2 linked regions of the Niabella beijingensis genome follow. Each later gene encodes a partner of the first gene's protein in a complex. Links are inferred from orthologs where the notes say so. Each region holds a gene or a part of one and is shown in the gene's direction. Other genes may lie near its edges.

Region 1 (3,716 bases):
TTGCTGAATATTACACAGAAATGCTATTGAAATGTTTACCTTAGCTTTTCTCATTTATGAATTTTCTATTAACTAAAGAAAATCGGACCCCAAACTATTTAAATCTTGAAGAAATATGGACTTTAAGCAAATCCAGGAGTTAATCAAAATGGTTAACAAATCCAATATTGGCGAATTGAGTATTGAACAAAAAGATTTCAAAATCACCATCCGTCAGAAAGAAGAGCAGATCACCCAGGTGGTTGCCGCCGCCCCCGTGCTTGCCCAGCCCCAGGTGCCTGCAGTATTGCCTGCACAAGCAGCGCCAGCGGCTCCCGCAGCTGCTTCCAAGACGGCTGAACTGCCCTCGAATACGATCACCGTTAAAAGTCCTATGATCGGTACTTTTTACAGAAGACCGGCACCCGATAAATCCAACTTTGTTGAAGAAGGCGATATCCTTACCCCCGGGAAAGTGATCTGTGTTATTGAGGCCATGAAACTCTTCAACGAAATTGAAAGCGAAGTAAGTGGTAAAATAATAAAAGTACTGGTAGACGATGCCTCTCCGGTTGAATTTGACCAGCCGTTGTTCCTTGTAGAACCCGCTTAATTTACCCGTCATCCAATTCGGGGCATTGAAAACGGCGTTGCCGTATCCTGCCAGCCGGATTGGTTTATTTTTCTTTATCAATCATCCAATTATCAACGACGTTCGATGTTTAAAAAAATATTAATTGCGAACAGAGGTGAGATCGCCCTTCGTGTTATCCGGACCTGCAGGGAAATGGGCATCCAGACGGTGGCCGTTTATTCCACCGCAGACAGCGAAAGCCTCCATGTTAAATTCGCAGACGAAGCGGTTTGTATCGGAAGACCGGCCAGCGTAGACTCCTATTTAAATGTACCCAATATTATGGCTGCGGTGGAGATCACCAATGCAGATGCTGTACATCCGGGATATGGCTTTCTCGCTGAAAATGCCAAGTTCGCCAATATCTGTAATGAGAATGGGATCAAATTTATAGGACCCACCGCCGAAATGATCAACAAAATGGGCGACAAGGTTACTGCAAAAGAAACCATGATCAAGGCCGGCGTACCCGTAGTTCCGGGGGGTGAAGGACTGCTGCAAAGTCTGGACCAGGCGAAGGTTGTGGCGAAAGAGATCGGCTACCCGGTGATCCTGAAAGCAACAGCCGGTGGTGGTGGTAAAGGCATGCGCATTGTATGGGAAGACGCAGAAATGGAACGGGCCTATGATACCGCAAAAGCGGAAGCGGCTGCTTCTTTTAAAAACGATGGGATCTACATGGAGAAATTCGTGGAAGAACCCCGCCACATCGAGATCCAGGTGGCCGGCGACCAGTATGGCACCATTTGCCATCTCAGTGAGCGTGATTGCTCTATTCAGCGCCGCCATCAGAAGCTGGTGGAAGAGTCCCCCTCCCCGTTTATGACCGATGAACTGCGGCATGCCATGGGTGAGGCTGCAAAAAAAGCTGCGGGTGCCATCGGCTATGAAAGCGTGGGTACCATCGAATTCCTGGTGGATAAACACCGGAATTTTTATTTCATGGAAATGAATACCCGTATCCAGGTAGAGCATTGTGTAACAGAAGAGGTGATCAATTTTGACCTGATCAAGGAACAGATAAAGATTGCAATGGGTGAAAAAGTATCCGGAGCCGACTATATCCCCCAGATGCATGCGATCGAATGCCGCATCAATGCGGAAGATCCCTATAATGACTTCCGCCCCTCTCCCGGAAAGATCACCAACCTGCATGTTCCCGGCGGACATGGGGTACGGGTAGACAGTCATGTGTACGCAGGGTACACCATCCCTCCTTATTATGATTCCATGATCGGGAAATTGATCACCGTGGCCCGTACGCGTAACGAAGCCATCGATACCATGTACCGTGCACTGAGTGAATATGTGATCGAGGGGATCAAGACCACCATTCCCTTCCACCTGCAATTAATGCAGAACGAAGATTTCCGGAGCGGTAATTTCAATACCAAATTCATGGAAAGCTTTGTAATGAAAAAATAACTGAATTATTCAGCAATAAGGACCGCAGCATTTTTTGTTGCGGTTTTTTTATTTCCCATATACAAGGTTCTTCAGCAAAACGTCGATCCGCTTTTGAGCAAGCAGGTCCGTCAGTAATATCCCCTTCTCTTTATTGGTATCCAGCAGTGTCACATCATGATCATAGCCCAGTTTAAAATATACACGGTCATCGATGATCCAGCCCTGCACGCCAAACTTATAACCCTTGTAAGAAAGCCCTTTCCGTGCTGTCTGCAGATCCTCATCCAGTTCCACTTCCACAATATCCCCGTCCTGGAAATTCTTTATCTTCCCCTGCACATGCGCCATTACATATTCCTCCCGGACTACGGTTTCTTTCTTATCAGCGTTTTTTGCCACTTCCTTTTCGATCTCCTGTAATACATCCGGGTCGTTGACCACTTTCAGATCCTTTTGGGAAGGCTGTGTCCGCGGGCCGGATTTTGGATTAAAAATATTATAGCCAAATTTGGAATTGTAAAGCTCCGGGTATTCGAACAACTCTTTTACAGCAATGATCTTATATACATACAAAGCCGTCTCGGGATTTAGCCGCATTGTAAAATAGTTGTACCCCTGTGCTTTTACTGCTTTTACAATATTACCGATACCAAAGTTATAGGCGGCAATGGTAAGCGGCCAGTTGGTCCTTCCCACAAACCTGATCAGCATATTGTAATTGTCCTTTATAAGCGTGCAGGCCAGCCGGGTGGCTTTGTCAAAGTTCTGCCGCTCATCCCGGGTCTCATCAATTACAAGGCCATAACTGCGCGCAGTAGCCGGCATGATCTGCCAGATGCCCTTTGCTCCCACCGCGGATTCCTCTTCCGTAAGAAAGCCGCTTTCCACAATAGGCAGGTATTTTAGATCCCGGTGAAGACCATAGGCTGCCAGATACCGCTCTACGAGCGGGAAATAAGCAAAGGCCCGCTTCCGCAGCGCAGGAAAATTGACCACGTTCACCTGCTTCTTAATGGTATTGACCAGCTTATCCTGTATGAACTGCTGATCCATCGGCACCTGTTCCCCGCAAAAAGTAACAATGTGCTGTGCCGCTGCGGAGACCGGGATAAAAAATACCAGCGCTGTTATTATATGTTTTTTATAAGTTTTCAATACGATGCTGTTTAAAGCGTACTGTATTTAAAGGGGTGCCGCTCTGTGATCCGGCAAATGAGTACAGACATTCCCGTACCCGAACTTATTTGCCGGTGTGTTTCTTTGTTTTCTTTTTCCCCTGCACCTCCGGTCCGTTGTTTTGGTTCGAAGGTTCTTTTTTTACTGATATTTGTACCTTCGCCAGTTCCTTATTGTAATCGCTGCCCGGTATAACGATACTGGCGGAGCCTTTTTCCTTCCGGCGTTCATCGATAAACAATACCAGGCTTTCATTATTAACCATATTGGGAGAGCGCGTTACAAACACCACATACTGTGTTGTTTTCGGCCGCACCAGCGGGAAAAAACTGATATAGGTAAGATAACTCCCTTTTACCATCATCTTTGCCTGCTCGGCCGCATCATACCAGTAGATATAGGTCCGGCCCATTAAAAAATCTTCGTCCGTTTTATTCTCGATCTTCAGTTTATAGTATGTATGCACATCCTTAAATACGATGTTCTCCAGTGAAATGGCAACCCCTTTATTGATCGGTTT
Region 2 (2,764 bases), on another replicon or contig:
TTATTTCATTATGGAATACCGCTTAACGGCGGCTGACGGAAAAACGGACCTTGAGATCCGGCAGGTCGATGACCGCCCGGGCGCCGTTCAGGAGGCGCCCCAGGGGGAAGAGAACCCGGTGCTGCAATCCCTGAAAAAGCTGGCAGAATCAAACTAACAGGCCCTTTGGCCCGTTATAATTAAAAGTATACAATGAATTTAGCATATAAACATTTGATCAACCCCGGTTTCTCCCCTCATTCAAGGGTCTGGGTCTATCAATCCAGCAGGCTGCTCAGCCTTGCGGAAGCATTTGAAGCCGAAGACCAGATCCGGGAATTTGTTACTGCCTGGGTCAGTCACAGCGACGAAGTAAAAGCCGAAGGCCATTTATTTTTCGGTCAGTTCGTGGTACTTATTGCCGATGAAAGTCAGGTAAAGGTAAGCGGGTGCAGCACCGATAGCTCGGTACGGTTCATCAAAAAACTGGGAGAGACATTTAAAGTCGATTTTTTCGACCGGCAGAGACTGGCATTTGTAAAAAACGACAAAATAGAAATGGTTCCGTTATCGCAGGTATCTTATGCCCTGCAGCATGATATCCTTACACCCGATACACTCTATTTTAATAACCTGGTGCTCAATAAGGCGGCTCTGGAGAATGACTGGATCATCCCGGTCAAAAACAGCTGGCTGGCAAAAAAAGCCGGGATAACGGTCTGAGCGATACCCGTCTCGCCGCTGCATTCCCGGTTCCGGGGCCGCCCGGATTGCGGAAAAATGAACAATGCTTATATTTGTTCTTCAAAACAATAAACAAGGAAACCGAATATGTCCAAAGAAATTGAAGATTTTGATGCCGACCTGAGTGGGGCTGGTCAGGATAAAGATAAAGCAGGCTGGTTCAAAAGAATCAAAAAAGGTATTCTTACCAAGACATCAGAGAAACGGGAAACCCAGGAAGGGTTATGGACAAAGTGCCCGGAGTGCAATTATATTTCCACGCAGACCGAACTGAAAGAACAGCTGTATGTGTGTCCGAAATGTGGCTATCACCACCGGATCAGCAGCCTTCAGTATTACGATATCCTGTTCGACAACCAGGAATACACAGAATTGTTCGACAATATCCGCGGCAGGGATTTCCTGGGCTTTACGGACCTGAAGCCTTATAAAAAAAGGCTGGAAGATTTTTGGAGCAATACCGATATGGATGATTCCATGCGGGTAGCCGTAGGCAAAGTAGAGGGAGAAGACCTGGTAGTTGCGGCCATGGACTTTGCGTTCATTGGTGGCTCGCTCGGAAGTGTGGCCGGTGAAAAATTTGCACGTGCCGTGGATCATTGCATCCGGCATCGTTTCCCCTTTATGTGCATCTGTAAAAGCGGTGGCGCACGGATGATGGAAAGTGCCTTTTCGCTGATGCAGCTGGCAAAAACAAGTGGCAAGCTATCGCAGCTCACGGATGCGCAGCTCCCCTATATTTCTTTCTTAACAGATCCTTCTTTTGGTGGCATCACCGCCTCCTTCGGAATGCTGGGAGACCTGAACATCGCCGAGCCGGGCGCTCTCATCGGTTTTGCAGGTCCCCGTGTGATCAAGGAGACCATTAAAAAGGATCTGCCGGAAGGTTTTCAGCGAAGTGAGTTCCTACTTGAGCATGGGTTCCTGGATTTTATTGTACACCGCAGAGACCTCAAACATAAGCTGGCAACCGTTCTCCGCCATTTCCGGAATTAATTGCTGGCCGGGCTTTAGTGCAGCTGGCAGCCTCGTTGCGTCGCACACTTGTGCACCGGTGCATGGCCGGGCAAACAAAAAATGCCCAACCATTTTTATTTTAATTATTTAAACAGATCGACCCGTTGGCCAATCAACTCTCCATAAAGAACCGCTCTGCCTATTACGAGTATTTTATTGATGCTACCTATCAGGCAGGTATAGCGCTGCTTGGAACCGAGGTAAAATCGCTGCGGGAGGGCAAAGCCAGTTTTAACGACAGCTATTGTATCATACATCAGGGAGAGATCTGGCTGAAGAGCCTGCACATTTCCCCTTATTCCCACGGTACGGTCAATAACCATGATCCCGACCGCGACCGGAAGCTGCTGCTTCAAAAAAAAGAGATCCAGAAGATACAATCCAAACTGAAAGAAAAAGGATATACCCTGATCCCACTGAGGATCTACCGGAACGAAAACCAGCTGATCAAGATCGAAATAGGTCTTGCAAAAGGAAAAAAATTATACGACAAACGGGAAAGCATCAAAAAACGCGATGTGGAGCGCGATCTGAAAAAATACATCTGATCCGCTGTGGCGATGCTGAAGATGCCGGTATTCATGAACAATACTCGTGATCTGTCCCCGGGGCTGATCACCTTTTGGCCGCTATTTGAAAATAGCAGTTTAACCTTTTCAATACCTGAGTCAGAAGTTGTTAGATGAGACCGGGAACCACTATTTTTTTTAGTTTCAGATAAAAAAAGCACGAAAAAATTTTGACAGCAAAAAATCTACTACTATATTTGCACTCCCAACAGAAAATTGGTATAAGGATCGGTAGTTCAGTTGGTTAGAATGCCGCCCTGTCACGGCGGAGGTCGCGGGTTCGAGTCCCGTCCGGTCCGCAAAAAAGGATTATCAGCAATGATGATCCTTTTTGCTTTTTACCCTACTTTACTTTTAAGGGGCTGACTTTCAAAGTCTCATAACAAAATCCACTGAGAATCTTTACTACCTTTAAAACAGCTTAACAATTTTAAAAAGTAGACCAAAAGTAGACC

Evidence for each region. Proteins that work in one complex are often made in the same cells at the same time.
Region 2: the proteins of accC (region 1) and accD are in contact, whole or in part, in a solved structure (PDB 8UXZ), measured with the Escherichia coli proteins. The link is inferred for Niabella beijingensis from one-to-one orthologs.

Annotation. Positions count from the first base shown.
Region 1 is NZ_JAIQDI010000001.1:1,354,655-1,358,370, forward strand. What follows is about bases 45-2,867. They hold accC (acetyl-CoA carboxylase biotin carboxylase subunit), read left to right. Parts: upstream 45-697; coding sequence 698-2,038; downstream 2,039-2,867. Other genes in these bases: accB (acetyl-CoA carboxylase biotin carboxyl carrier protein), read left to right, coding at 116-592; K7B07_RS05675 (lytic transglycosylase domain-containing protein), read right to left, coding at 2,087-2,867. In the rest of the region: more of K7B07_RS05675, read right to left, coding at 2,868-3,175; K7B07_RS05680 (hypothetical protein), read right to left, coding at 3,261-3,716. UniProt on the Escherichia coli protein: This protein is a component of the acetyl coenzyme A carboxylase complex; first, biotin carboxylase catalyzes the carboxylation of the carrier protein and then the transcarboxylase transfers the carboxyl group to form malonyl-CoA.
Region 2 is NZ_JAIQDI010000002.1:1,420,741-1,423,504, reverse strand. It holds accD (acetyl-CoA carboxylase, carboxyltransferase subunit beta), read left to right. Parts: upstream 1-810; coding sequence 811-1,719; downstream 1,720-2,764. Other genes in the region: smpB (SsrA-binding protein SmpB), read left to right, coding at 1,845-2,288; K7B07_RS21970 (hypothetical protein), read left to right, coding at 193-702; K7B07_RS21975 (SRPBCC family protein), read left to right, coding at 1-157.